2 regions of the Microbaculum marinum genome follow, and region 2 is predicted to be linked to the other one. Evidence: riboswitches for the same ligand, from Rfam matches in the RefSeq annotation. Region 2 holds a riboswitch; the other holds the start of a gene.
The links. Region 2 has a riboswitch for S-adenosylmethionine ahead of V3328_RS13330 (homoserine O-succinyltransferase). Riboswitches for the same ligand answer to the same signal wherever they lie in the genome.

Region 1: it holds a riboswitch for S-adenosylmethionine, as region 2 does, so the genes downstream of both, V3328_RS13795 (O-succinylhomoserine sulfhydrylase) here and V3328_RS13330 (homoserine O-succinyltransferase) in region 2, are expected to answer to the same signal.

What each region holds. Positions count from the first base shown of each region.
Region 1 is NZ_JAZHOF010000005.1:211,796-226,734, forward strand. Features, by position in the region: gene V3328_RS13735 (COX aromatic rich motif-containing protein) at 1-665, opposite strand, end outside; gene V3328_RS13740 (MATE family efflux transporter) at 817-2,145, opposite strand; gene V3328_RS13745 (histone deacetylase family protein) at 2,336-3,235, shown strand; gene V3328_RS13750 (DUF6460 domain-containing protein) at 3,241-3,516, opposite strand; gene V3328_RS13755 (cisplatin damage response ATP-dependent DNA ligase) at 3,653-5,698, opposite strand; gene V3328_RS13760 (nuclear transport factor 2 family protein) at 5,695-6,177, opposite strand; gene V3328_RS13765 (DUF938 domain-containing protein) at 6,213-6,908, shown strand; gene V3328_RS13770 (ligase-associated DNA damage response exonuclease) at 6,884-7,888, opposite strand; gene V3328_RS13775 (ester cyclase) at 7,993-8,445, shown strand; gene V3328_RS13780 (FMN-dependent NADH-azoreductase) at 8,488-9,120, opposite strand; gene V3328_RS13785 (TetR/AcrR family transcriptional regulator) at 9,271-9,903, shown strand; gene V3328_RS13790 (2'-deoxycytidine 5'-triphosphate deaminase) at 10,271-11,458, opposite strand; SAM riboswitch at 11,539-11,617, shown strand; gene V3328_RS13795 (O-succinylhomoserine sulfhydrylase) at 11,675-12,892, shown strand; gene apaG (Co2+/Mg2+ efflux protein ApaG) at 13,007-13,399, shown strand; gene V3328_RS13805 (TrkH family potassium uptake protein) at 13,424-14,872, shown strand; gene V3328_RS13810 (class I adenylate-forming enzyme family protein) at 14,897-14,939, opposite strand, start outside.
Region 2 is NZ_JAZHOF010000005.1:110,460-125,398, reverse strand. Features, by position in the region: gene hutH (histidine ammonia-lyase) at 1-87, opposite strand, end outside; gene hutI (imidazolonepropionase) at 473-1,681, opposite strand; gene V3328_RS13370 (formimidoylglutamate deiminase) at 1,805-3,187, shown strand; gene hutC (histidine utilization repressor) at 3,184-3,924, shown strand; gene V3328_RS13360 (nuclear transport factor 2 family protein) at 3,954-4,313, opposite strand; gene V3328_RS13355 (DJ-1/PfpI family protein) at 4,372-5,058, opposite strand; gene V3328_RS13350 (GlxA family transcriptional regulator) at 5,075-6,085, opposite strand; gene V3328_RS13345 (hypothetical protein) at 6,391-7,686, shown strand; gene V3328_RS13340 (nuclear transport factor 2 family protein) at 7,709-8,080, opposite strand; gene V3328_RS13335 (dihydrofolate reductase family protein) at 8,077-8,727, opposite strand; SAM-I-IV-variant riboswitch at 8,859-8,964, shown strand; gene V3328_RS13330 (homoserine O-succinyltransferase) at 9,000-9,935, shown strand; gene V3328_RS13325 (UdgX family uracil-DNA binding protein) at 9,956-11,425, opposite strand; gene V3328_RS13320 (putative DNA modification/repair radical SAM protein) at 11,422-12,672, opposite strand; gene V3328_RS13315 (DUF533 domain-containing protein) at 12,881-13,741, opposite strand; gene V3328_RS13310 (MurR/RpiR family transcriptional regulator) at 13,834-14,688, opposite strand; gene V3328_RS13305 (N-formylglutamate amidohydrolase) at 14,870-14,939, shown strand, end outside.

The DNA.
Region 1 (14,939 bases), 100 kb from region 2:
AAGCCGGTGCCGCTGTATTGCATGTTGCGACCGATATAGGTGTCCTCGTCGTTGGCGATGAGGTTCAGCCGCGTCTGCATGCCCGCCATGGCGTAGATCTGCCCGGCCAGGCCGGCGACGTAGAGCGAGTTCATCACCGTGTCGGAGGTGATCCGTATCGACACCGGCTGGCCGGTGGGGATGACAAGCTCGTTGACGACGGCGACGTTCTGCTCGGGATAGATGAACAGCCACTTCCAGTCCTGGGCGATGGCCTCGACCCGGAGCGGGGTCTTGTCCGGCTCCACCGCCAGATAGGGATCGAGCCGGTGGGTGTAGTCCCAGACCAGGGTGCCGATCGCCACGACGATGATCGCCGGGCCGGCCCAGACGATCGCGTCTACCCGGTTGGACTGCCACTCCGGCCGGTAGTTTGGATTGTTGGACGAGGCGCGGTAGCGCGTCAGCACGATGATCGCGAGGATGTAGACGGGAAGCACGACCAGCAACATCAGTCCGACGGCCGCGAACAGGAGTTCGCGTTCCTCCCGGGCGATCGGTCCGTCCGGCAGTAGGACCGGCCAGTCCTCGGTGCTGCAGCCCGCCAGCAGGAGCGCCACCCCGATCAGGAATGCGGTGCGCAGGCCGCGTTGCAGGCTTTCGGGGGACGTGCCGACTGTCTTCACGATGATCTTTCGATGTCCGAACGTTCGTATGCGCCAGGCGAACTCAAAACATAGAAGACCCGAGGCAGTGCTGACTACCCTCAGGTTACATTGATTCTGAATGGAATAGGCAACGTTCGTTAACGCGGCGTTCAGGGGCGCGTCGGCCGCGTCAGCCTTCGGGGAACGTGCGTTGCAGGCGCAAGGGGTAACGCGCGGCAAGCGTCAGGCCGCGGACCAGCAGGAACACGGCCAGCGCCAGCCACAGTCCGTGATTGCCCAGGAGCGGCGTCGCGACCAGCCACACGAGAAGGTAGACCGCCAGCGAGACCAGCATCATGTTGCGCATGTCATCGGACCAGGTCGCGCCGATGAAGACGCCGTCGAACTCAAAAGCCGCGACGCCGAACAGCGGCGTCAGCGCCGCCCAGACGAGGAAGTGGCGGGCCGCCGACCGGACCTCCGGGCTGGTGGTCAGGAGATCGATGATCGCCGGGCCCGCGACAAGGAGGACCACGCTGAGCGCGGCCGCCAGCGCGTATCCCCAGGCCAGCGTCAGAGCGACGGCACGCGAGAAGGCCGGCCGGTAGCGCGCCCCCACGGCGCGCCCGGCGAGCTGTTCGGCGGCGGTGGCGAATCCGTCGAGAAAATAGCTGCCGAATATGAAGAGGTTCATCAGGATGGCGTTGGCCGCCAGCACGACGTCGGTCTGCCGCGCGCCCGCCGAGGTGAACAGGGCGAAGACCAGCAACAGCGAAAACGAGCGGATCATGATGTCCCGGTTGACCGAAAAGGTCCGGATCAGCCCGAGTCTCTCCGTGAGCGCGGCCAGTGGGATGAATGCGTTCGCGCCCAGCGTGCGCCAGGCCAGGAGAACGCCCACGATGGCCGTCACCGTCTCGCCGATGACCGTGCCCCATGCGACGCCTGCCACGCCCCATCCGAGCCACAGCACGAAGGTCACGTTGAGCGCCATGTTCAGCCCGTTGAGGAGGAGCTGCAGGCCGAGCCCGGTGCCGGCGCGGCCGAGACCCAGAAACCATCCGAGGATCGCGTAGTTCAGCAGCGAGACGGGTGCGCCCAGCGCGCGTATCGCGAAGTATTCGGAGACCGCGGCGTTGACCGGCTCGCTGGCGCCCATGAAGCCGAGCGAGACCGCCAGGAGCGGCACCTGCAGCGCGATGATCAGGGCGCCGGCTATCAGCCCGATCAGGGCCGAGCGGTAGAGCGTCGCGGTCTGCGCGGTCTGATCCTCGGCGCCGACCGCCTGGGCGGTCAGGCCGGTGGTGCCGGACCGCAGGAAATTGAACGTGGCGAACAGGATGTCGAAGACGACCGCGCCGACGGCGATGCCGCCGAGCAGGTCGGCGCGGCCGAGCTGGCCGATCACCGCGGTGTCGACAATGCCGAGCAGCGGCGTCGACAGATAGGCGATCGTCATGGGAATCGCGATGGCGAGGACGCCTCGCTGGGTCACCTCGAAGGGGCGGACGGTCGACATCGGACGGCAGGTCTTTCGGGACAGGGGAAATCCCGTGGACGACGGGATGCAGGACGGCCTCGGCGACCTTCGGAGCGGCGGGGGAAGCGGACGTCTTGCTTATAGCGCGAACCCTTGCCGGATGCATCAGCGCAGCTGGCCCGACCGCGCCACAGGTGACGCCGGCCTCCGCGCGCCATATGACTCCGCAATGTCCCTGTCAATCGTCCACCACGAGGCCTTCGTCGCCGCGCTGCCGGCGAATCACCGCTTTCCGATGAACAAGTACGGTCGTCTCGCCGAAATCCTCCGGGACGAGGGAGTCGCCGGGCCGCAGGGGTTCACGGCGCCAACCGAGGCGCCTGCCTCATGGCTGCGGCTTGCGCACGATGCATCCTATGTGGACCAGGTGCTGTCGGGGACGGTGCCGCGGCCCCTGGAGCGGGAGATCGGGTTTCCGGTCGAGGAAACCATCGCCCGCCGCGCGCGGCTGTCGACGGGGGCGACGGTGCTGGCGGCGCGGATCGCGGCCGACCGGGGCATCGCCTGCACGACCGCCGGCGGCAGCCATCACGCGCGCCGCGCGGGCGGCGCCGGATTCTGTGTCTTCAACGACGTGGCCGTGGCCGCCCGGCTGATGGCGGCCGACGGCGTCGGCAGCGCGCTGGTGGTCGATCTCGACGTCCATCAGGGCGACGGCACCGCCGAAATCCTGGCGGACATGCCCGGCGTCTTCACATTCTCCATGCACGGTGAAAGGAACTACCCGGTGCGCAAGGTGGCGGGAGACCTCGATGTCGGCCTGGCCGATGGAACCGGCGACGATGCCTATCTGGAAACGCTCGCCGACGCGCTGCCGCCGCTGATCGACCGTCTGTCGCCCGAGATCGTCTTCTACAATGCCGGCGTCGACCCGCATCGCGACGACCGTCTGGGCCGGCTGAGCCTCTCAGACCGGGGGCTCGCGGAACGCGACAAGCGGGTGATCGGCACGTGCCGGGACCGGGGCATTCCTGTCGCCTGCGTCGTCGGCGGCGGGTACTCAGCCGACATCGACGCGCTGGCGAGACGTCACGCGATCCTGCACCGGACCGCTGCGGCCTTCCTGTAGAGCGTTTACTCGCCGCGCCCCACCCTGGTCAGCCGCATCACCAGCCAGATCGGGATCACGACCACGGCGCCGAGCAGGAAGTACCGTCCCAGATCGCCGATCGCCTCGAACCCGAGGTTCCAGATGCCGCGGACCAGGCGCTCGAAATTGCGCACGATGTCGAATGGAGAGATGCCCAGCGCCGAAAAGATCAGGCCGACGATCAGCGATATCACGGCCAGACGCACGATCACCCAGCCGGGCGGGCCGCCGAAGAAACGAGTCAGTGGGCCGTTCGACATGGTTGCTTCCTCTGCTGGCCTGAGACTCCGTGCTGCCTGGTACGCCGCCGGGTTCGGACCTACAGGTAGGAGATCACGATCGGGTTCGCCAGTCCGGACCGCCGACCCGTTGACCACCGCAAAGGCAGGGAAAGCCTCAGTCCTCCTTGAGAAGGGCCTCGAGGACCTCGATCCGGTCGGCGTCGGCAGGCCGCTTGTCCCAGCGGATCCGGCCGATGCGCGGAAACCGCATGGCGAGGCCCGACTTGTGTCGGGTCGAGCGGGCCAGTCCCTCGAAGGCGATTTCCAGGACCAGGCCGTTGTCCGGTTCGTGATCGACCTCGCGGACCGGCCCGAACCGGTTGATCGTATGTCGCCTGACGAACTGGTCGAGCCGGCGCAGCTCTTCGTCGGTGAATCCGAAATAGGCCTTGCCGACAGGTACCAGTTCGGCGCCCTCGGGCGCCTCGCGCCAGACGCCGAAGGTATAGTCGGAATAGAACGACGAACGCTTGCCGTGGCCGCGCTGGGCATACATCAGCACCGCATCGACGTTGAAGGGGTCGCGTTTCCACTTGTACCAGTGACCCTTGGGCCGGCCGGCGAGATAGGGGCTGTCGCAGCGCTTGATCATCACGCCTTCGACCGCCCCGGCATCGTCGTCCGCGCCGTGGCCGGCGGGATCGGCACGGGCGGCGGTCAGCTCCTCCCAGCTCTCGAAGTGCACAATAGGCGACAGCGAGATGCGCTCCGAACCCGTTGCCGCCACGAGCGCCTCGAGCCGGATCCGCCGCTGCGAGAACGGCAGGTCCCTCAGATCCTCCCCCGCCTCGACCAGCAGGTCGTAGGCGATCAGGTGGGCGGGAAACTCCGCCAGCATCTTCGGCGTGACCGTCTTCCGGTTCAGGCGCTGCTGCAGGGTATTGAACGACTGAACGCGGCCCTCGCGCATGATCAGCAGTTCGCCGTCGATGGCGCCGTCGAAGTCCAGCGCCTCCAGCAGATCGGGAAAGGCCTTCGAGATGTCGTCGCCGGTCCGGCTGTAGAGGCGGCGGGCCGGATGTCCGTCCGCGCCGGTCGCCGACACCGCCTGCACCCGGATGCCGTCCCATTTCCATTCCGCCGCGAAATCGGCGGCGTCGAGCTTGTCGAAATCCGTTTCCTCCACGGCGTGGCTCAGCATCGCCGGCCGGAACGGCGCGGGATCGGAGATCGCCGGCTTGCCGGAGCGCCCTTCCGCCCAGGCGAACAGCGCCTCGTACGGCGGCTCGAGACCGTGCCAGACTTCCTCCACGTCGGCCGGCTTCAGCGAGCCCAGCGCGGCGACGGCCGTCTTCGCGAGCCTGGCCGAGACACCGACGCGCAGGCCGCCGGTGATAAGTTTCAGGAACGCCCAGCGCCCGGTCTCGTCGAGCCGATCGAGGAACGAGGCGATGATGCCCGGCAGTTCCGCCTTGCCGGCCGACCGCAGGGTCTCGACCACCTCGGGCAGCGGGATGCCGGGATCGGCGCGGCGGAACGGCTGGTCGGGGCGGTCCGGCCCACTCGCTCCGGGCTGCCGGTCCGCGGCAGGGTCCTTGCCGGCCGGCTGCGCCGGCGACCCCCCTCCCCGACCCTCCCCCGCAAGGGGGGAGGGAGGGTGGTTGGTGCGGCCGCTCGCGGTATCCGTGGCTGTCTGATCGGCCGCTGTTCCTTTGTTGGCCGTCTGCGACGGCGACCCCTCTCCCCGTCCCTCCCCCACAAGGGGGGAGGGGGCGGATTTGGCACTGTCCTTATCCCTGACGAGATCCCCATCACTCGTTGCAGTGACAACAAATCTGTCTCGTTTTTCATGGAATCTGCCGCTTGCGCCCCCCTCCCCCCTTGTGGGGGAGGGATGGGGAGAGGGGTTCTCGCGGACGCTATCGCCGAAGGAGTCCGCCCTTCCTTCCCCCGCCGGCCACATCAGCGCCACCGTCTCCGACAGGTCGCCGACATAGTCGTAGGACATGCGGAACAGCACCGGGTCGGTGCGCTCCTCGATCAGGGCGCGGATGACGCCGGGCTTGGCATGGCGGAAGTTGAGGTCGCCGGTCAGGGCGGCCAGCGCGAGGCCGCGGGCCGGATCGGGAGTCTCGGCGAAATATTCGGCGATCAGCGCGATCTTGGCGTTGCGCCGCGGCTCGTAGGCGAGCCGGTCGAGCAGCGCCGCGAAACGGTTCATCCGCTGCTGCCGGCGCCCTCGTCGCCGTCCGCCTCGTCTTCGTTGAAGACCGTCGCGATGCGCCACCCCTCGTGACCGTCGATCAGCGCGTAGCGGCAGGCGAACTCCATTGCGGCCTCGCCGTCCTCGCGTTCCTGCCGCCAGGACAGGTTCGCGAACGCGGTTGCCCCGGCGGCCACCAGGCTCTTCACCTCGAATGTGGAATGGACGATCTCCTCGGTGTCATAGACGGCGAGAAGCGCCTCGATGTTTTCCAGCAGCTCCTCGCGATCCAGGAACACATTGCCGGCGCCGAGCTGCCAGATGGTGCAGGGGTAGGCGAAGCAGTCGGCGACCGCCTCAGCGTCGAAATCGTCGAACCCGGCGGCGTACTCCTCGAACAGGGTGGTGATCTCGTCTTCGGTCTCGGGGATCATCTGGATCTCGGCTGACATCGGGATTCCGTCGGTACCCTTCGCATCGTCGTACCGTTCTGCCATGCTCCTTTGCACGGAAACGGGATGCAAGTCTGGAAATGAACGCTGATCCTTCCAAACGGCAGCAGCGCGGCTGGGTTCCCTCCGACGAGGCGGCCAGCGGCGGCAAGCTGCACATGCCGGCGACCGAGCGGAACACCGCGCCGATCCTGACGGTTCTGGAGGAGATTGCCGCCGGAGCCGGCATCCGCCGCGCGCTCGAACTCGCCAGCGGCTCCGGCCAGCACGCGATCGCCTTCGCCGCGGCGTTTCCCGGCGTCACCTGGCAGCCCAGCGAGCGCGATCCCGCCGGCCTTCGCTCGATCTCGGCCTGGCGGGCGGAGGCGGGACTCGGCAACCTCGCCGAACCGCTTCGCATCGACCTCGACGATCCCGGCTGGGCCAGCGGGATCGACGGCCCGTTCGAGCTGATCGTCGCCTGCAACCTGCTGCACATCTCGCCCTGGAGCGTGACGCGGAACCTTCTGTCCGGCGCGGCAGCGCTGCTCGCGGAGACCGGGACGCTGTTCGTCTACGGCTGCTTCAGCCGCTCCGGCGACATCGTGTCCGGTTCCAACCGGGCCTTCGACGAGGGGCTGCGGCGCCGGGATCCGAGCTGGGGGGTACGCGACACCGACGACGTTGCCGCGGCTGCGGCTTCGGTCGGGCTCGACCTCGTGCGCGTCGTGCCGATGCCGGCAAACAACACCGTTGTCATCGTCCGGCGCGCTCAATCCGGCTCCTCCTCCTCGTAGCCGACCAGCCGCAGCGGCCGGGCGCGGATGCCCTGCGTGTCGGCCCAGTGGACGAGCGCGTCCTCCTGCCCGTGGGTGACCCAGAGCTGCGAACAGCCGGTCTCGACGACCGTGCGGCACAGGTCGTCCCAGTCGGCGTGGTCGGAGATCACCAGGGGAAGCTCGACGCCGCGCTGCCGGGCCCGCGCCCTGACCCGCATCCAGCCGGAGGCGAAGGCGGTGACGGGATCGGCGAAGCGCCGCGACCAGACGTCCGTCATCGAGCCCGGCGGTGCGACGACGATCTCGCCGGCGAGGTCGCCTTCGGTCTCGCGCACGAGGATGAGCGGGCCGAGGCCGATGCCAGCCTCCTCGTAGAGGGTGCAGAGCGCCTCGAGCGCGCCGTGGATGTAGATCGGCCGGTCCCAGCCGGCCGCCCGGATCAGCGCGATGACCCGTTGCGCCTTGCCGAGGGCGTAGGCGCCGACGACATGCGTGCGATGCGGGAACAGCGCCAGAGAGTCGATCAGACGCGCGATCTCCGCGCGCGAATCCGGATGGCGGAACACCGGCAGGCCGAAGGTCGCCTCGGAGATCAGCACGTCGCATTCGACGACCTGGAAGCCGGCGCAGGTCGGATCGGGCTCGCGCTTGTAGTCGCCGGTGACGACGATGCGCAGTCCGTTCGCCTCCACCGCGATCTGGGCCGATCCGAGCACGTGGCCCGCGGGATGGAACGACACCCGCGCATCGCCGATCGTCACGGTTTCGCCGATGCGGGCGGCCTGCGTCGCGCCGGCGAAAGCCGGACCGTAGCGCGCCGCCATGATCGCCAGCGTCTCCGGCGTCGCCAGCACGGAACCGCTGCCGGATCGGGCGTGGTCGGAATGTCCGTGCGTGACGAGCGCCCGGTCGACCGGGCGGACGGGGTCGACGAAAAAATCGCCGGGCGGACAATAGAGGCCGCGCGGGGTGGGGAGCAGGAGTTCTTCGGGGCGCATACAGGCAAGATAGGACGTCGCCGCGGCGATAACGAGTGGCCCGATCGCGGTGCTTGGTCTATGCACGGGCGCAGACCGGCCGATGCGGAAGGACTGGACGACCGATGAGCGGTACGACGATCGTCAGCGCCGACAGCGCACCGGCGCAGGGCAACGCCGAACTGGTGCGACGCTTCTTCGCCGACGTGCTGTCGCCCGGCGGACACGGCCGGATCGACGACTTCCTCGCCGAGCACTTCGTCGACCACGATCCCGAGCCGGACGGAGAGCCCGGCCGCGCCGGCGTCGCCCGCAAGCTGGCGGGATTCCGCGCCGCCTTTCCCGATGGCCGGTTCGAACCGGAGATCATCGTCGCCGCCGGCGACATGGTGTCCGCGCGGTCCAGGTTCGTCGGTACGCAGACCGGGGCGATGGGCCCGCTACCGGCCAGCGGCCGGACGGTCGAGGTGATGTTCCACGATTTCTACCGGATCGCCGACGGCCGCATCACCGAGCACTGGCACGTCTTCGACGCGGCCGGAATGATGCAGACGCTCGGCGCCGGAGCGGCGGGGTGACAGTCGGATTGACTGTCGATCTCCCCGCCGCCGGCGCCGGTCTCACGCCGCGAGGGCGTCGGCGTGGGCTGCGGCCCTCGCCCTTGCGGTCGCGTCCCTGACGGCCTTCTCGGCCGCCTCGGGGCTGAAGATCGAGCCTTCGACGCGGACGACGTCGACGTCGGTCATGCCCATGAAGCCCAGCATGTGCTTCAGGTAGGGGGCCTGGAAGTCGATGGCATCCAGCGGGGCGGCGCTGTAGACGGCGCCGGTCGCCAGCACGACGTAGACCTTCTTGCCGGTCACCAGGCCGACGGGATGGCCGTCCTCGGTGTACTGGAAGGTCAGGCCGGCCCGGGCGAGATGATCGAGCCACGACTTGAGCGTCGAGGTGATCGAGAAGTTGATCATCGCCGAGGCGATGACGATGATGTCGGCGGACTTGACCTCGGCGACGAGTTCGTCGGACAGGGCCACGGCCGCCTTCTGTTCGGCGGACTGCTGGTCCTCGGGGACGAAGAACCCGCCCAGCAGCGTCGGACCCATATGCGGGAGCGGATCGTTGCCGATGTCGCGGGTGACGATTTCGGCGCCGGGATTGGCGGTCGTCAGCTCCTCGACCAGGGTCGTCGCGACCCGGGTCGACAGGGAGCTCTCGCCGCGCGGGCTGGTGGTGACAAACAGAATCTTGGTCATGGATGTGCTTCCGGTTGGCTTGTCGAAACGGGGTTCACTTGCTTTCAGCAGGGCGCAGCGCTACATGTTACCGATCGGTAACGCCGTAATAGGTACTGACCGGTAACACCCCTGTCAAGGGGTTCAACGAAGATTGGGCAGGAATCCGCCATGACTGCGCGCATCGCCGCCGCCTCGGACGGCGCTCAAGACACTGGAATGTCAGGGAAAAGCCCGCCGGAAAAAATTCCGCCGCGGGAGCGCATTCTGGCGGCCGCCCGCGAGCTGTTCTACACCCAGGGCATCCGGGCGGTCGGCGTCGAGGCGATCGCGGAGGCTGCGCAGACTAACAAGATGACGCTGTACCGGCACTTCTCGTCGAAGGACGAACTGGTCGCCGAGTACCTGCGCAGCTTCGCCAGCGAGGAGGAGGCGGTCTGGGGCTGCATCGCCGCCACGCATCCGGGCGACCCGCTGGCTCAGCTCAAGACCTGGATCCACCGCATGGCGAAGGACGTGGCGGATCCAGATTCGCGCGGCTGCGCGCTCGCCAACGCCGCCGTGCAATTGCCCGAAGCTGGCCATCCGGCCCGGTGCGTCATCGAGAACAACAAGCGCACGCACCGCGCCCATGTGCTGGCGCTGTGCCGGGAGGCGGGCCTGCGCGACCCGGACCTGGTGGCCGACGGCATCTTCCTGATGCTGGAAGGCGCCCGGGTGAACATCCAGAGCGAGGGCCACGGCGGCCCCGCCTGCCGCTTCGTGGCGCTGTCGGAGGACCTGATCGCCTCGCACAGCCGGTAGGGGGACGCCGAGGGGCAGAACTCCGACAAGATGTCAGGGTCGGGAAGCCTTCTAAATCGGGGGCAAGCGGTCTTCGACGAAAGGCCGTGCACCGAAGCGCGCGCCTTCGACGTACCCCCCTCTCCAACTCTCCCCCACAAGGGGGGAGAGGGGCGCAAGGCGCCTTTTCCGAACCAAACTTTCTACAGGCCGAGCAGCAGGCTCCGAATTGGCAATGTGACGGGCGGAGCTGCAATGGACCCTCTCCCCCCTTGTGGGGGAGAGTTGGAGAGGGGGTATGTGCAGAGCGCCGGCAGACCGCGCAGGCATCTCGTCGAGGATCGCGGATCTGGTCCTCGCAACAGGTGCTCGGCCGATTCGGCGTGGCCTACGTCGTCGGCAGATGAAAATGCTTCGACAGCTTCAGGCCCTGCGCCTGGTAGTGCGACCCGATGTCGGTGCCGTAGAGGCTGGCGGGGCGCTCGGTCAGGTGCTCGTAGACGAGGCGGCCGACGATCTGGCCGTCCTCGATGATGAACGGCACGTCGCGGCTGCGCACCTCGAGGACGGCGCGAGCGCCGTGGCCGCCCGCGGCGGCATGGCCGAAGCCCGGATCGAAGAAGCCGGCATAGTGCACCCGGAACTCGCCGACCAGCGGATCGAAGGGTACCATCTCGGCGGCGTAGGTCGGCGGTACGTGGACGGCCTCCTTGGAGGCGAGGATATAGAACTCGCCCGGATCGAGGATCAGCGAACCGCGCGGACGCGCCTCGATCGCCTCCCAGAAATCGACCACGTCGTAGCCGGCGCGCCTGTCGACGTCGACGACGGCGGTGTGCCGCTTGGCGCGGTAGCCGACGAGGCCGGCGCGCCCGGCCAGGTCGACGCTGACGGCGATGCCGTCGGCGATGTTCGGGCTGTCCGTGTCGACCAGCCGCTCGGCGCGGTGCAAGGCGAGCGTCTCCGCATCGTCGAGGAGCGCGTGACCGCGGCGGAACCGGATCTGCGACAGGCGCGAGCCGGTCCTGACGAGGATCGGGAACGTGCGCGGGCTGATCTCCAGATAGAGCGGGCCCTGATAGCCGGCCTCCACCTTGTCGAAGGCCCGGGCGTTGTCGGCGATGACGCGGGTGAAGACGTCGAGCCGGCCGGTCGAACTCTTCGGATTGGCGTCGGCGGCCAGGTGTGGGGGAAGCCGCAGCTCTTCCAGAAGCGGCACGATGTAGACGCACCCGGTCTCCAGCACCGCTCCCCTCGTCAGGTCGATCTGGTGCATCTTCAGGGGATCGAGCCGCTGCTTCACGGTATGAAGCGGTCCCGGCAGGAAGCTGGCGCGCACGCGGTAGGCGATGCGGCCGAGGCGCAGGTCGAGGCTGGCCGGCTGGATCTGGTCGGTGGCCAGGTCGCCGCCTGTGACGATCTGCCGGTTGTCGACCAGCCTGCGTATCGCCTCGGCCGGCAGAATCCCCGGCCGGCGATCCGACGGACCTCTGCCCGCATTGGCCCCGTCCGGTTGGGCCCGATCCGGTTGCGCGGGGCCTTTGCCCCCGCCGCCGTCTGCCTTTGCTTCCGCCATCTCAGCGTCCTGTCCCGCCTGCCCCGTGTCTCATCTAACCGAGGCGGCGCTTGACGCCAAGGCGTGGCGGGGATACGACACCGCCCATTCGTGGTGATTTGCGCCGGCCGGCTTGCAGCCACGTAAAACAAATCGCTAAAAGGCCGGGTCGAAGAACCCGGTAGCGCCTGTTGGCTCTCCGGGGTTTTTGTCCCGGCCCTCCCCTGGAGGACGGCAATGAACGAACACTTCGATCCATTTGTGGAAGACGCGGCGGGCGACGGCGAACTCGGCCTCGATACCCTGCTCGTGCACGGCGGAACCGCCCGGTCCGGCTTCGGCGAGACGTCCGAAGCGATGTTCCTGAATTCCGGATTCGTCTACGACAGCGCCGAGGCCGCCGAGGCGCGCTTCAAGGGCGAGGCCGCCGGATTCATCTATTCGCGCTACGCCAATCCGACCGTCGACATGTTCGAGAAGCGCATGGCGCTGATCGAGGGCGCCGAGGCCGCCCGGGGCACGGCGAGCGGCATGGCCGCCGTGACCGCGGCGCTGCTGTGCCAGTTGCAGGCCGGCGACCACGTCGTCGCCTCCCGAGCGCTGTTCGGCTCCTGCCTCTACGTGGTCGACGAACTGTTGCCGCGCTACGGGGTGCCCTGCACGCTGGTCGACGGCACCGATCTTGACCAGTGGAAGAAGGCCGTGCGGCCGGAGACGAAGGTGTTCTTCCTGGAAAGCCCGACCAATCCGACGCTCGACGTGCTCGACCTGAAGGCGATCGCCGACATCGCCCACGATGCCGGCGCGCGCCTTGTGGTCGACAACGTCTTCGCCACCCCGCTCGGCCAGCGGCCGATGAAGCTCGGCGCCGACGTCGTCGTCTATTCGGCGACCAAGCATGTCGACGGGCAGGGCCGCTGCCTCGGCGGCGTCATCCTGTCGACGGAGGAATTCATCACCACCCGGCTGAAGGACTTCTACCGCCACACCGGACCGAGCATGAGCCCGTTCAACGCCTGGGTGATGCTCAAGGGCCTGGAGACGCTGGCGCTCCGGGTCGAGCGCCATGCCGCGAGTGCCGCGCGCGTTGCCGACTTTCTGGCCGGCCTGCCGGGAATCACCAGGGTACTGTATCCCGGCCGCGCCGATCATCCCCGCCACGAGATCGCCAGGCGCCAGATGGCCAATGGCGGTCCGATGGTCGCGTTCGAGGTCGAGGGCGGCAAGCAGGGCGCCTTCCGGGTCGCCGATGCCTTCAGGATCATCAAGATCTCCAACAATCTCGGGGATTCCAAGAGCCTCGTCACCCACCCCGCGACGACCACCCACCAGCGGCTGACGCCCGAAGCGCGCGCCGCGCTTGGCATCGGCGATGGCCTGCTGCGGCTGTCGGTGGGTCTGGAGGACCCGCGCGACATCGAAAACGACCTCGCCCGGGGGCTGGCGGCGCTGTAGCGACGCCGGCGGGAAATGCGCCGGCGCGGCATCGCGGCCACACCAGCGGGGAATCGGCGATCCATGTCCCACGGCAGCGATGGCCATTCGGCCCGCCCGCGTTACAATTGCGCCATGTATCGCGCGACCACACGAGGCATAGAGATCATCGTCGAGCCGGCGTTCAGCGAGGAACGGTCGGCGCTCGACGCGGGAGCCTATTTCTGGACCTACACGATCCAGATCGTGAACCACGGTCCGGAGACCGTGCAGCTCTTGAACCGCCACTGGCGGATCATCGATGCGCAGGGCAAGACCTTCGAGGTGGAGGGGCCGGGCGTGGTGGGCGAGCAGCCGGTGCTCGATCCCGGCGATTCCTACCGCTATACCAGCGGCGTGCCTCTGGCGACCTCCTCGGGAATGATGTCGGGGTCCTACGGAATGCGGACGGGAAGCGGCGAGAGCTTCGAGGCGCAGGTGCCGCCGTTTTCGCTTGACGTTCCCAGCGTTGCCCCCACGATCAACTGACCTGTCGCCAGAGCCGGAGCCGCGGTGCTCGATTTCCGACCGATCTTCCTGGTAATCGGCGTGCTGTTGGCGACGCTTGGCTGCGCCATGCTGGTGCCGGCGCTGGTCGACGTGATGTTCGGCAACGACGACTGGATCGTCTTCCTGGCATCGGCGCTGATCACGGTCTTCATCGGGGTGACCATGTGGGTCACCTGCCGCGGCGCACAGGCGCGGCTGGGCCTGCGCGAGGCTTTCGTGCTGACCACCTCCATATGGGTGGTGGCGGCCGGCTTCGCGGCGCTGCCGCTGACGTGGTCGCAGCTCGACATGAGCTATACCGACGCCTATTTCGAGGCGATGTCGGGCCTGACGACGACCGGCTCGACGGTCATCGTCGACCTCGACCTGGCGCCGCCCGGCATCCTGTTCTGGCGCGCTTTCCTGCAGTGGCTGGGCGGCCTCGGCATCGTCGTCATGGCGGTCGCGGTGCTGCCGATGCTGCAGGTCGGCGGCATGCAGCTGTTCCGCGCCGAGGCCTTCGACACGCCCGACAAGATCCTGCCCCGCGCCGCCCAGATATCCGGTTCGCTGACGGCACTGTTCATCGTGCTCACCGGCGCCTGCGCGATTTCCTACGGCGTCGCCGGCATGCAGTTCACCGAGGCGATCATCCACGCGATGACCACGGTCGCGACCGGCGGATTCTCGTCGCGCGACGCCTCGATCGGCGCGTTCAATTCCCCGGCGATCGAGTGGGTCAGCGTCGCCTTCATGATCGCCGGCAGCCTGCCGTTCCTGCTCTACATCCGGGCCGTGCAGGGTCAGCCGATGGCGGTGATCCGCGACGAGCAGGTGCGCGCCTTCTTCGTGATCCTGCTGGTTCTGAGCATTCTGGCGTGGATTTCGGAGGATCAGGAAACCGCCCATGCCGGCGCGATCCGGTTCCGCGAAGCCATCTTCAACATGACCTCGATCATGACCGGCACCGGCTATGCGACGGTGGATTACGGCCTTTGGGGACCACTGGCGCAGGGCGTCTTCCTGATCGCGATGTTCATCGGCGGCTGCGCCGGATCGACGTCATGCGGCATGAAGATCTTCCGCGTCGTCGTCGTGTTCGAGGACATCCGCCAGCACGCGCGCCGCATCGTCTATCCCTCCGGCGTGTTCGTTAAGCGCTACAACGGCCGGCCGCTGCCCGACAACGTCTCGGCGGCGGTGCTGAGCTTCGTCTACCTGTTCATTGCCAGCTTCTGCGTCATCGCGGTCGCGCTGAGCCTGATCGGTCTCGACCCGGTGACGGCGATCTCGGGTGCGGCGACCGCGATATCCAATGTCGGCCCGGGCCTCGGCCCGATCATCGGCCCGGTCGGCAATTTCGCGCCGCTGCCGGATGCGGCGAAGTGGCTGCTGGCGCTCGCCATGCTGATCGGCCGGCTCGAGGTGTTCACCGTGCTGGTGCTGTTCATCCCCGCGTTCTGGGTGCGCTGACCCTGGCAGAGGATGGCGCCGCGCCTATCCGGCGCCGGCCAACCTTGCGACCTCCTCGACGACGACC
Region 2 (14,939 bases):
GAGCCGGACCGGCGCGTCGGACCGGTAGATGCGTTCCAGTGCGGCGAGGCCGACGGAGCCGGGCGTGAGGACGATGGCGTCGGTCATGCCGTGCACCCCGGTGCGACACCCCTCTCCCCCTTGAGGGGAGGGGTCGGCGGTGGGGAATACGGCGAGACCGGCCCCGATGGCCGGGTTCGTCGCATTGGAACCGGTGCAGGACGTCCGGTCGATCCATCGAGGATCGCCCGGACGTGCCCCCCACCCCGACCCTCCCCCACGAGGGGGGAGGGAGACGGCGCTGCGAGCCTCTCGTTCGTCAACCCGGCCCCACGGGTGCGGCCTCGGGCCGGCCCGAGGACAGGCTTCGCGAAGCGGAGAGCCGTAATCGCCGCGACCACGTGCGCTGCGGCCCTTGGCGATCCCGGCTCGGCCTGACGGCCGTCCGGGAGGACGTGGGAGAGGGACAGGGAAAGGAGAGTACCGGACTTGCTCATTTCCCCCTCCAGACGCGTGCGTGCAGGGGGTTGAAGCCGATCCGGTAGACCAGTTCGGCGGGCTCCTCGATGTCCCAGATCGCGAGGTCGCAGGACTTGGCGGCCTCCAGCGTGCCGATCTCGTCGAGGCGGCCGAGCGCCTTTGCGGCGTTGCGGGTGACGCCGGCGAGGCACTCCTCGACGGTCAGCCGGAACAGGGTCGCGGCCATGTTCATGGTAAGCAGCAGCGAGGTCAGCGGCGAGGAGCCGGGGTTGGCGTCGGTGGCAAGGGCGATCGGGACGCCGGCAAGCCGCAGCGCCTCCACCGGGGGCTTCTGCGTCTCGCGCAGGAAGTAGAAGGCGCCGGGCAGCAGCGTCGCGACCGTGCCGGCACGGGCCATCGCGTCGGCGCCGTCCTCGTCGAGATATTCCAGGTGATCGGCCGACAGCGCCCCGTAGCGGGCGGCGAGCCTGGCGCCGCCGAGGTTGGAGAGCTGCTCGGCGTGCAGCTTGACGGGCAGCCCGTGCGCCTGCGCGGCGTCGAAGACCAGCGCCATCTGGTCGGGCGAGAAGGCGATGGTCTCGCAGAATCCGTCGACGGCGTCGGCGAGCCCCTCGGCGGCGACCGCCGGCAACTGCTCGCGGCAGACGGAATGGATGTAGCCGTCGGCGTCGCCCTCGAATTCGGGCGGGACGGCATGGGCGCCAAGGAAGGTCGTCGTCACGGAGACGGGGCGCTCGCCGCCGAGCCGCCGAGCGGCGCGCAGCATGCGGGCCTCGGCGTCGGTCTCAAGCCCGTAGCCCGACTTGATCTCGATCGTGGTGAGGCCCTCGGCAAGCAGCGCGTCGAGCCGCGGCAGCGCCGAGGCGACCAGATCGTCCTCGCTGGCCGCGCGGGTCGCGGCCACGGTCGAGCGGATGCCGCCGCCGGCACGCGCGATCTCCTCGTAGCTGGCGCCGGCAAGCCGCAGCTCGAATTCCTTCGCGCGATTGCCGCCGTAAACGAGATGGGTGTGGCAGTCGATCAGGCCGGGGCCGACCCAGCGGCCGTCGAGGTCGATGTGGTCGGCAGCGTCGATGCCGGCCGGCAGGTCGGCCAGCGGCCCGGCGAAGACGATCCGGCCGTCGCGGCAGGCGATGGCGCCGCGCTCGACGGCACCGAGCCCCGGCGCGCCTTCGGCCATCGTCATCAGCCGGCCATTCGTCCACAGACGGTCGACCTGCATCCCCGCTCGCCTCCCTCCTAGCGATACCCATGCGGCGAATTTGTCTATACATATCGGCGGAGCCGGGGCTATGTCTATACGAAACGACGATATTGGCGGCATTCGATTGTCGCGGAGGAGGACATGAGGCGACTCTGGTTCGAACACGCACTGCTTCCCGACGGCTGGGCCCGGTCAGTGGCAATCGGCATCGACGACGGGCGGATCGCCTCGGTCACGCCGGATGCCGGACGCAGCGGCGCGGACGCCTTCGACGGCGCCGTCGTTCCCGGCCTTGCCAACCTGCATTCGCACGCCTTCCAGCGCGGCATGGCCGGGCTGACCGAGCGGCGCGGGCCGGCAAGGGACGGGACGGGTGCCGACAGCTTCTGGACCTGGCGCGAGACCATGTACGCGTTCCTGGCGCGCCTCGGCCCCGAGGACGTCGAGGCGATCGCCGGCCAGCTCTATGTCGAGATGCTGGAGGCGGGCTTCACCTCGGTCGGCGAGTTCCACTACCTGCACCACGCCCCCGACGGATCGACCTATGATGACCCTGCCGAGATGGCGACGCGGATCGCCGCTGCGGCGCGCGCGACAGGGATCGGGCTGACGCTGCTGCCGGTATTCTACCAGACCGGCGGCTTCGGCGGTCAGCCGGCCGGCGCCGGGCAGCGCCGCTTCGTCAACGATGCCGACCGGTTCATGGACCTGGTCGACCGCTCCCGCGCCGCCACGCGGCATCTTCCCGGCGCGGTCGTCGGCATCGCGCCGCACTCGCTTCGGGCAGTGACGCCGGAAGCGCTCGGCGAGGTTGTCGCCGCCTCCCCGGACGGGCCGATCCACATCCACGTCGCCGAGCAGGTCCGCGAGGTCGAGGACTGCCTGGCCTGGTCGGGGCAGCGGCCGGTGGAATTCCTGCTCGAGCACCAGCCGGTCGACGGCCGCTGGTGCCTGATCCACGCCACCCACATGCTGCCGGGCGAGGTGCGCGACATGGCGGCGAGCGGCGCGGTGGCGGGGCTCTGCCCGATCACCGAGGCCAATCTCGGCGACGGCATCTTCGAGGGCGTCGCCTACCGCCGGGCCGGCGGCCGCTTCGGCGTCGGATCGGATTCGAACGTCCGCATCTCGGCCGCCGAGGAACTGCGCACGCTCGAATACGGCCAGCGGCTGCGCGACAGGGCGCGCAACTGCCTGGCGCTCGAAGAGGGCTCGACGGGACGGCAGGTCTTCGAGGCAGCGGTCGCCGGCGGCGCGCAGGCGCTGGGGCGCGGGCCGGCCGGGCAAGGTGCCACTGGGCTTGTCGAGGGCGCGCCGGCCGATCTGGTGCGTCTCGACCCCGCCGATCCGGCGCTCGCGGCGGCGCGCGACGACGGCTGGCTCGACGGCTGGATCTTCGCCGGCGGCAACGGCTGCGTCGCCGACGTCTGGGCGGCCGGCGAGCATGTCGTCGCCGGCGGCCGGCACGTCGCGGCGGAGGCGATCGCCTCCCGCTTCGCCGCCACCATGCGGGGCCTCGCGTGACCGCCCGCGACCGTCCGCCCGTCCTCGACGGGTCTGGCGCGGTCTACCAGCAGATCCGCCGCGCCGTCGCCCGGCCGATCCTGCGCGGCGAATGGATGCCGGGCTCGCGGATCCCCTCCGAACACGAGATGATGGAGATGTTCGGCGCCTCGCGGATGACCGTCAACAAGGCGCTGTCGTCGCTTGCCGACGAGGGCCTGATCGTGCGCCGGCGGCGGCTCGGCTCGTTCGTCGCGCACCGCACGCCCGAGCGCGCGGTCATGGAGATCTGGGACATCGGCGCCGAGGTGACGCGGACCGGCCAGGTCTATGCCCACGAGCTGCTGGAGCGCCGGGGCCTGCGCGCCGACACCCGGACGGCCGAGCTGTTCGGGGTCGGTGCCGGCGCGCCGGTGCTGGACCTGACAGTCCGCCACCTGGCCGACGGCGTGCCGATCCAGATCGAGCGCCGGCTGGTCAGCCTCGAGGCGGCGCCCGAGGCAGAACACGCCGACTTCGCCGCCGTCCCGCCGGGCCGCTGGCTGCTCGACCACGTCGCCTGGACCGACGCCGAGCACCTGATCCGCGCCGTCAACGCGGATGCGGCGACCGCCGGCCTGCTGGAGATCGAGGAACGCGCCGCCTGCCTGCTGGTCGAGCGGCGCACCTGGAGCGACCGGATGCCGATCACCTGGGTGGAACTGCTGAACCCCGGCACGACGCGGCAGCTGGTGGGGCGGTTTTCGCCTCGGGGGTGAGGGGCGCCTGCAAATGCAACACGACGCGATCAATCGTGATGGAAGAGCTTCGAGGTGATCGTCCAGGCGCCGTCGACCTTCAGCAGGTGGAAGGCGTTGACGAAGGACAGATCGTACAGGTTGTCCTCCACGACCGTGGCGGTGGCCGTCCGTCCGAGAACGGAAATCTCGGTTATCTCGGCGCTGTAGTCGGGCCCCACCTTGCGCGCGCCGACGGCCTCGAAGAACGGCTCCGGGCCGCCCAGCAACAGGTCGGGGCCGAGATAGCCGGACATCACTGCGGCCTCGTGGAAGACCGATCTCAGCAGCGCGGGGTCGGACTCCGCGGTGCCCCTGATGTAGTCGCTCACCACCGCCCTGACCGCGGCGGTCTCGTCGGTTCTGTTCATGTCCGTCTCTCCGATGGATGGACCGGCGGCGCAGCGCGTGCGTCGCCGGGGCTGCGTCTCATGCGGCGGCTTTCTTGGTCGCCGTGTAGGCGAACAGGTCGCCGGCCAGCTGGCCGACCTGGCCGCGCACGGCCTCGACCGCGAACTGCGGCGCCGTCTCGGGGCCGCCCGACGCGAAGGGCGGCGCGGGGCGGTACTCGAACAGGAGCTGCATGACGTGGGCCGCGGGCTCCTCGATCACCTCGGAGATCACGGTCAGGGCGAAGTCGAGGCCGGCGGTCATGCCGCCGCCGGTGATCCGGTTGCCGGAGATGCAGACCCGTTCGTCCACCTGCTCGACGTTCGGGTAGTTCGCGAGCGCCTCCGTGAACGCCCAATGGGTGGCGGCCTTGTGCCCGTCGAGCAGGCCCGCCTCGGCCAGGATGAGCGATCCGGTGCAGACCGACGTCACGTAGTCGGCCTTCTCTCCGGCGGCCTTGATGAAGGCGATGACCTCCGGGTCCTGCATCTGCGCCAGCACGTTGCCGCCGCCGGGCACCACCAGCACGTCGATGTCGGGGCAATCGGCGAATCCGTAGTGCGGGGTCAGCAGGACGCCGGCGTCGCACATCAGCGGCTCGGAGGTCCTGGCGAAGGTGAACACGTCGACGCCCGGCGCCAGTGCAAAGAACTGCAGCGGCGCGTAGCCGTCGATCATGGTCATGTTCTCGAAGATGTAGATTCCGACTTTCCTGTTCCCGGCCATATGGCCCTCCCCTGGTTCAGTCGCGGATGCGAAAGCGGTCCCGGTATTCGTGCGGGTTCACGTTCAGCGCCCTGTTGAAGCTCCGGCGCATGCGATCCGCGCTGCGGAAGCCGGTGGCGGAGGCGATCAGATCCATCGGCAGATCGGTGGACTCCAGATAGCCCTTCGCGGCCTGCACGCGGAGCTTCTCGATGTATTTCGACGGCGTCCTGCCGACCCTCTCGACGAAGCGGCGGGCAAAGGTGCGCGGGCTCATCCGGCAGAACTCGGCCATCCTCTCGACGCTCAGCTCCTGGTCCAGATGGCACTGCGCCCAGTCGAGGATCTCGAGAATCGGATCGGCCGCCGCGTCGCTCGGCGGCAGGAAGGAACTGAACTGCGACTGCCCGCCGGGACGCTTGAGGAACATCACCCACATCTGCGCCACGGCGAGGGCGATCCGCGACCCGAAGTCGCGTTCGACCAGCGCCAGGGCGAGGTCCAGCCCGGCCGTGATCCCCGCCGATGAATACACGTGTCCGTCCTGCACGAAGATCCGATCGGCATCGACGTCGATCTCCGGATAGTCGCGCTGCAGCTGCTCCGACCAGTTCCAGTGGGTCGTGGCCTTGCGACGGTTCAGGAGGCCCGCTTCCGCCAGCAGGAACGCACCGGTGCAGATGCTGGCGACGCGTCCGGACCGTTCGGCAAGGTCGCGGACCGCAGCGCGGACGCGCGCCTCCCGGGCGACCTCGGCGGCGGTTTCGCCGCCGGCGACGAGCAGGATGTCGATCGGTCCGTCGGGAAGCGCGTCGAGGGCAACGGTGTCGATCCTCACGCCGGCCGGGCTCGTCCTGACCAGTCCTCCTTCCAGCGAGACCAATTCGACCGCATAGACCGGGTGCGGCGATCGCACCGCCACCTGCGCCCCGGCCAGCACGTCCACCGGCCCCACGGTATCGAGCGAACTGGCGCCGTCGAAGGTCAGCATGACGACCCGCCTGGGCGACGATGGAGCGATACCGGCAGGGTCTTCCGAGGCCGTCATGGAACGCAGTTTCCGCGCTGACGGGCCTGGCAGCAATGACATTTAACCGTCAAAAGCTGCCAATCCGAGTCGCAGCGGCCACTTCGTGCCTGCGCGGTCCGGATGCCGGCGTGCTCGTTCGGCTTCGCCGGCGTCGCGTCTTCAGCGGCGGATGCCGAACCCAACCGCCCCTTGCCCGAATGCGCGAACCGCTGCACTGTGTCGGCGTACATTCGGAGCGGCCTCCCGGCTCCACCGTCCGTTTTTCAGGTTTTCCCATTGAACAGCGCGCCGCGCGGTCTTTTCATGCACGCCGACACCCGCCCATGGACAACAGCCTCTCCAAGCACCGCCTGATCCAGGTGGCGACCGCGATCCGGAACGGCGAGCGGGTCGAAATTGCCGCCGTCGAGCCGTTCCTGGCGCACACGTTCGAGGAACTGTCGCCGTTCAGCAAGTTCATGCTCAAGGTGGCGGCCGCGCTGTCGCTGTTCTTCGCCTCGGTGCTGGTGATCTTTCCGGAGGTCGGCGACAAGCTGATCGAGATCCTGCCGGGCTTCTTCCTGCTGCCGGAGCGGCTGGCCAAGGCGCTCGACTACGTGTGGGGTCTCGTCGGCGAGCCCGTCGAGAAGCAGCACCTGATGTATCATCTGCCGAACATCATCGTGTATGCGTTCGGCGTCGTCGGCATCCGCCAGGTCTGGAAGAAGGTCAACAGGAACAACTGGAAGGACCTGGTGCGCGGCTCGCAGGACAAGCTGCGCGGCATGATCGAGGAGGGAACGGCCCGGTTCCGGTTCCCGCCGGGCTTCTCGCTATTGTTCGTCGGCGACGGCGACCAGATCGCCCGCAGCATCGTCGCCGACGACCCGGCGATCGGCGTGACGATCTCCTCGAAGCGGCCGGCCTACACGAACCTGTGGGGGAAATACGTGACCGGCGAGGGCGACGAGGGGTTCATCCGGGCGCTCGACCAGGTCAACGCCGAGGAGGCCGGCGAATTCGTGCTGTTCCCGGTCCGCGACGAGCACCTGTTCCTGCCCGGTCCGCACGACTACGACATCGCCCCGCACCGCGTCGACGTCGCCGTGCGGCGCATCCGCGAGTTCGAGAAGGACCGGGGCTGGGACCCGAAGCGCATCATCATCGTCGGCGACAAGGACCAGAAGAGCAACTTCGTCATGGAATCGGAGACCGGCCGCATCGCCACCGAGGCCGACGAGATCAGTCTGGCGACGATTGCGCGGAAGTACGAGAACATCACCATCCTCGACCCGACCGAGACAACGATCCGCACGATCGCCAACGCAGCGGACGGGCGGCGGATCTACTTCCGCTCGTCCGACCGGGGCGTCGAGAAGTACAGCCGGGAGTTCTACCGGCGGCTCGCCTCGTTCGGATACAAGCCGACCGGGGACGGCATCCTCATCATCGGCTACGACATCTCCGACCTGGAGACGGAACACCAGCTCCTGTCGCAGATCGCGCCGGAATACCTTCCCGTCATCCTGTCGCGGGAGATCTTCGACGGGCTGGTCAAGGGCAAATGCTGGGACGACGGCTACATCTTCATCCCGCGGCTGGTGAAGCAGGAACTGCAGAAACTGGTCCGCCAGCAGTGAAGTGCCAGCCGCCCGGCCCGCCTCAACCGGGGTCGAGGAAGCCGCCCGGTTCGGCGTCGTGGGGGACGTTCCAGCCGAAATAGACCTCCACCGCGACGATCAGGCCGTCGCGGATCGTGAACAGCTCGGTGTTGCGAACGACCCGGCCGGTCAGCATCGTCGCCTCGTAGGTGAGCGCCACCTCGTCGTCGCAGCAAAGCGCGCGGACGAAATCCACCTTCGCCATCGCCTCGTGGTTCGGCCAGCAGCGGGCGAAATAGGTTTGCCGGTCGATGCCGTTGTCGTAGGGACTGGTGAACCGGAAGTCCTCGGCGACCAGCGCCTCGATGGCCGCGCGATCGTCGTCCACGTAGGCGCGGAACGCACGCTTCGCGATGTCGACGGGATCGCTCATCCGGCGTCCTTGCGCAGGATGACGTGCTGCGCGAGCTCGCTCGACACGTGGCTGGTCACCGTGAAGCCGAGGCCCGGCAGGTCGATGCCGGCAAACAGCGCCTCGCCGCGCCCGAGCACCACGGGGGAGATGGCCAGGTGCAGCTCGTCGATCAGGCCGGCCTGCAGGTACTGTCGCACCGTGGCGACGCCGCCGCCGATCTTGACGTCCCTGTCGCCGGCCGCCGCCCTGGCCCTGTCGAGCGCCTCCGCGATGCCGCCGGTGACGAAGTGGAAGGTGGTTCCGCCCTCCATCTCGACGCGATCGCGGGGATGGTGGGTCAGCACGAAGACGGGAGTGTGATAGGGCGGGTTGTCGCCCCACCAGCCCTTCCAGGACTCGTCCGGCCAGCCGCCGCGGACCGGTCCGAACATGTTGCGGCCCATGATGTGGGCGCCGAAACCGTCGAGCGAGCGGGCGGTGAAGTCGTCGTCGATGCCGGTCGCGCCGCCCTCCCGGCCGAACAGGGTGCGAAAGGTGCGGGTGCCGACGATCCAGCCGTGCATCTCCTCGCCCCGCTTGCCGAGCGGTTCCCGAAGGCTCTGGTCCGGCCCGGCGCCGAACCCGTCGATAGAGATCGTGAACCCCGCCACACGCACCCTGGACATCGCGTTTCCTCACGTGATTGCATTCTGAAACCGGTTCGGTTGTGCCATAACCGATTCCATAACGCAATCGGTATGCCGGCCGGATGGCGGCACTTCGGGATTGCCAATCGCCGCCGCCCCCCATAAATAGAGGCATGCATCGTGAGTTGGGTACGACGCCCAACGCCAACCTGCCGGTCCGGGCAAGGTGGCACTCCGAGAGGAGGATGTGGCCGACCGGCAACGAAGCGGATCAAGCCACAGCGTCGTCCCCGAACAGAGGACTGACGCAAGTGCCCATCAAGATTCCCGACGACCTGCCCGCCCGCCGTACCCTCGAGACCGAGGGCGTCATGGTGATGCGCGAGACGGACGCCGTGCGCCAGGACATCCGGCCGATGCGGATCGGGCTGCTCAACCTGATGCCCAACAAGATCAAGACGGAAACCCAGCTCGCCCGCCTGCTCGGCGCGACCCCGCTGCAGGTCGAGCTGACGCTGGTGCGGATGACCGATCACGTGCCGATCAACACGCCGTCGGAGCACATGGAGGCGTTCTACCGGCCGTGGGCCGACATCCGGCACGAGCGCTTCGACGGCTTCGTCACCACCGGCGCCCCGGTCGAGCGGCTGCCCTTCGAGGAGGTGCGCTACTGGGACGAGCTGTGCGAGGTGTTCGACTGGACGCAGACGAACGTGCACAACTCCCTCACCATCTGTTGGGCGGCGCAGGCGGCCCTGCACCATTTCCACGGCATGCCGAAGCACGAGCTGCCCGCCAAGGCGTTCGGCGTGTTCCAGCACCGCAACCTCGATCCCTCGTCGCCCTACCTGCGGGGCTTCTCGGACGACTTTCGCGTTCCCGTCTCGCGCTGGACGGAGACCCGGCGCGAAGACATTCCCCCGGACAGCGGCCTGACCGTGCTGGCCGAAAGCGTCGAGACCGGGCTCTGCCTGGTTCACGATCCCCGCCACCGCACGCTGCACATGTTCAACCACGTCGAATACGACACCGACACGCTGGCGGAGGAATATGCCCGCGACGGCGAAGGGCGGCTGCCGGCGAACTACTTTCCCGGCGACGATCCCTCGCTGCGGCCGGAGAACCGCTGGCGCAGCCACGCGCACCTGCTGTTCGGCAACTGGATCAACGAGGTCTACCAGACGACGCCGTTCGACCTGAACGACATCGGGCAGCCCGACCGGCTGGAGATGACGGCCGCCCAGTAGCTCCGCCGCGCCGTCGCCGGTCAGGCCGCCTTCGCGACCCAGGCGCCGGCGCGCTGCAGGTCCTCGACGAAGCGCCTGCGCTCGCGCTCCGCATCGTCGCGGTCGCGAATCCGCAGCAGATAGGACGGGTGGACGGTCACCAGCACCGGCGGGGTGTCCGGGCTCTCGATCGGCAGGCCGCGCGAGGCGTTGACCGCCACGGTGCGTCCCAGCACCCCGCGCGCGGCCGACGCGCCGAGCGCGACGACGAGGCGGGGCCTGACCAGCTTCAGTTCCAGGTCTAGCCACCACCGGCAATGATCGATCTCGGAGGCGTTCGGCCGCTTGTGCAGGCGCCGCTTGCCGCGCAGCTCGTGCTTGAAGTGCTTCACCGTATTGGTGGCGTAGACGGCGGACCGGTCGATGCCGGCCTCCTCAAGCGCGGCGTCGAGCACCCGGCCCGCCGGGCCGACGAACGGACGTCCGGCCAGGTCCTCCTGGTCGCCCGGCTGCTCGCCGACGAGCATCAGCCGCGCGTCGGCCGGACCTTCGCCGGGCACGGCCTGGGTGGCGTTCCGGTAGAGAGGACAGCGCCGGCACGACTGCAGATCGCGGGCGATCGCGGCGAGTGTCGGTTCCGGCGGCGCGTTCGCGTCCGGATCCGGCGAATTCGGTCTCATCGGCATCTCCGGTCCGTTCCCCTGCGCGCATCGCGGCTGCAGGCGTGGGGCGGCGATCATCTCGCCCGTGCGGCCCCGAGCCGAGCGCACCAGGCCGTCGATGAGCGTCGCCTCCGGCAGATTGCGCCAGTACTTCTTCGGCATCTCCGCGGTCATCGCCTTCACCTTCAGCCGCGCCGGGTTGAAGATCGAGGAATAGTAGACACGCCAGACGTCCTCGAGCCGGTCCTGCGCCGGGGCATCCGTCTTCGCAACGCCGGGCGAGAACACCAGTTCCCCGCGCTGCCAGTGCGCGCACAGCCGCGGCGTCAGGATCGACCAGTCCATGTTGGCGAAACGACGCGAGAAGAACGGCGCGGTCGCCGCGACGATGTGATGGTCCGGCTCGAACCAGGCGATGAAACGCTGCGCGCCGTCGCCGTCGCGGGTTTCGCGGAAGCGGACGAAGGCCTTCATCTTGTGCATGTCGCGGCGCACCGAGCGCGCCATCGCCTCGGCGCGGGCGACGTCGGGATCGGAGGCGATCTGCGCGAGCCCCGCCTCGTCGCGGGTCCGCCAGAGCAGCCGGTAGGACAGCGCGAACCGGCCGAAATCGGCATGCATCAGAACCTCGGAGACGAGCGACATCAGCGCCCGGGGGACACGCCGCGGCGGCGACACCGGCGCCGGCAGGCCGGGGTCCGGAGCAGCCAGCAGGTCGTCCTGCCCGGCCGACCCGTCGAGCCAGTCGACCTGCGCGGGCGGAACGAGGCCCCTGTCCAGCGCCCGGGCGGCCTCCCGCCACTCCGTCTCGCCGGCGTCGCCGGGCAGCCGGACCACGTATCGGGTCACGCCGCCTGCTCCGTGAACAGGTCGAGCTGGCGCGGCGGCGTCACGAGCTTCGCCCGCAGGTCGGCGGCATCGAGCAGGGTTCCGGGATGCCAGTCTTCGGCGACGATGAAGGGACGCACCCTGGCGATCGAGGCGGTGATGCGGCCGACATCCTCGAGCCGCAGGCGGCGATGGCGACGCGACTGCAGGATCCGCTTGACCGCCCTGGTGCCAAGCCCCGGCACGCGCAGGAGCTGCTCCTTTGCCGCCCGGTTCACGTCGACCGGGAAGCCGTGCCGGTTCTCCAGCGCCCAGGCGAACTTCGGATCGATCTTCAGGTCGAGCATTCCGCCGCGCATCCCGGTGGCGATCTCGCCGGTCGAGAATCCGTAAAATCGCAGCAGCCAGTCGGCCTGATAGAGCCGGTGCTCGCGCATCAGCGGCGGGCGTACCAGCGGCAGCGCGGCGGAGGCGCGCGGGATCGGCGAGAAGGCCGAGTAGTAAACCCGCTTCAGCCGGTAGCTCGCGTAGAGGCTGGTCGAGGTGGACAGGATGTCGAGATCGCTGGAGGGATCGGCGCCGACGATCATCTGGGTCGACTGGCCTGCGCCGGCGAATGGCGGCGGCGCGGCCGACGCCTTCCGCTCGTCCTTCGCCTCCTCGATCTTCAGCCGCAACCGGCCCATCGCGCGCTTGATGCCGCCGAGGTCCTTCTCCGGCGCCAGCTGCCCGAGGCTTTGTTCGCTCGGCAGCTCGACATTGATCGACAGGCGGTCGGCATAGCGGCCGGCTTTTTCGAGCAGCAGCGGATCGGCCTCCGGGATCGTCTTCAGGTGGATGTAGCCGCGGAAGTCGTGGTCCTCCCGCAGGCTGCGCGCGACCTCGACGATCTGCTCCATCGTGTAGTCGGACGACCGGATGATCCCGGAGGAGAGGAACAGGCCCTCGATGTAGTTGCGCTTGTAGAAGTCGAGGGTGAGGCCGACGACCTCGGCCGCCGTGAACCGCGCGCGCCGGACGTCGGAGGAGATGCGGTTGACGCAATAGGCGCAGTCGTACTTGCAGTAGTTCGTCAGCAGGATCTTCAGGAGCGAGATGCAGCGGCCGTCCGGCGCGTAGGCATGGCAGATGCCCGAGCCCTCGGTCGAGCCGACGCCGCGGCCGCCGGCCGAGGTCCGCTTCGGCGCAGCGCTCGAGGAGCAGGAGGCGTCGTACTTCGCCGCGTCCGCCAGGATCGCGAGCTTTCCCGCCAGGTCCAGATTGGTCATGGGTGCCGTGTGTCGCGTGAGAGTGTTTCTGTTTTGTTCTCATTATAAGCCGACGACAAAACATCTCAAGAGCCGATCGGTTCCGCCGGGATCCGCGTCGACGGGCCCCGCCTTGACCGGACCGGCCTCAACGGGACGGCCGGCGATCCCGGCCGCGCCACCGAGACCGGACAGGAACGACAAGGGGGATCGGCGGTGCGGGTCCGTCCTATGCGCCGGGGGCCGGGGCGCCGACCATCGCGTGCAGCCGGGCGACCGTGGCGGCATCGAGCGCTGCGCCGGCGGCGAGCTTCGACAGGAAGCCGCGCTCCTCCGGCGTGTCGACGGTGATCGCCATCAGGGCGGCGGTATAGACCTGCGCGCCGACCTCCCTGCTGGGGATCGCCGCGACGAGCCCGTCGACGTCCTGCGGCTTGCCGAGCAGGTCCATCAGGCACGTCCGCTCCTCGGCAGGCATGCCGTATTCCTCGACCTTGCCGAGGATCCGCCGGATCTCGTCGGGCGCGATCTGGCCGTCCGACTTGGCCGCCTCGACCATCGCATGCAGGCACAGTTCGGCGGTCTCCTGCGAGGTCATCCGACGCAGCTCGGCCTCCGCAACGGCCGGTGCGGCTGTCGCCGTTGCGACGCCCGCAGACTGACCTGGCGCCGATTGAACAGGCGCCGAGTTGCCGGGCGCCGACTGACCCGAAGCCATCGGGGCCTGCCGGTCCTTCAGCGCGGCGAGCGCCAGCGTCGCGAGCACGGCCATGGCGCCGCCGCCGACGGCGCCCTTCACCGATCCGCCGCCGAGGATCGCGCCCGCGAGCGCGCCGATGCCGCCGACCTGGCCGCGGCTGAGATTGCCGACGCCGCTGTCGGCCTTCATCGCCTCCTGCAGGCTGCCGAGCACGTCACCGAGCCCGCCGCCCTGGCCGGAGCCGAACGCCCCCGAGCCGCCCATCACGTTGCCGAGAATGTCGCCGAGCCCGCCGAGACTGTTCTGGCCGACGGCGTTCTGAAGCCGCGACTGCGTCGCCGGCGACAGCCCTTCGCGCATCAGCTGTCCGACCATGTTGGCGAAGTTCATTGCAGTCTCCTTCCCGTCGTTGGCGCTGCGACTGTAGCGACCGCTTCGTGTTGCAATGATGGCCATGGCCGCCGGCGGCCGATGAAAGCCGCTCAGCCCTCCGGCCGGAGCTTCTCGATCTCGGCAATGCGGGTCTTCGCGCTCGGCCACAGGCGCTCGGTGACGGCGGCCAGCAGCGCCTCGACGAGGGCGAGCGGGGCGACGTTGGAATCCCAGTTCGACGGCACCGAGATGTGGGCCGAGAGGATGTGCGCGGCGACGCGGGAAATCGGCGACAGCCACTGGTCGGTGATCAGCACGATCCTAACGCCGCGGCTTGCCGCGAGCTTGGCGAGCGACACGATGTCGGCCTGATAGCGGCGCATGTCGAAGACGACCAGAACGTCGTTCTTGCGCATGTCGAGAACCTGGTCGCGCAGGTTCTCGATCTGACCCGACAGGTGGATGACGCGGGTGCGCACGATTCGCAGGTGCGAGGCGAGGTAGCGCGCCAGCGGGTCGGTGAACCGGCCGCCGATCAGGTAGATGCGGCGCTTGGGATCCGACATCAGCTCGGTGACGGCGTCGAACTCGCCCGGCGGCAGGTGGGCAAAGGTCTCGGAGAGATTGTTCTGGACGGCGGCGCGGAACCGGTCGAACAGGCGGCTTTCGGCGCCGGCGGTGCCCGGCTCGAAGCTCGCCTTCATCAAGGGCGACTTGAGTTGCGCCTCCAGTTCCTCGCGCAGCCGCTTCTGGAAGTCGGGATAGCTCTGGAACCCGAGGCGGGCAACGAAGCGCAGGATCGACGGCGCGCTGACGCCGGCGCGCCCGGCGAACTCCGCGACCGGCTCGAGCCCCGCCAGCGGATAGGTGGCCAGCAGCACATGCGCGGCCTTGCGCTCCGTCGCGGTGAACTCGTGCAGCCGTTCGCGCACCTGCTCGGCAATCGTCAGAACGGCTTCGGCCATTTCAGATTTCCGGACCCCAATACCGTGCCCACCACTAACGCGCGGAAGGCCGGTCGTCCACCTGGTGAAATCTTCGTTTCAGATTTGACAATGACGGTCTCCTTGTATCTAGAATTATGAATTCGGGACGGTGCCGCAACCGGGCGTCCGCGACGGTGTACTGCGCGAAACGCGGGGAAAGATGAACGGTCTTGCGGAGCCGGAACCGCGTGTCGATGCCGACGGGCTGATCCGCCTCGAGGGCGATGCGG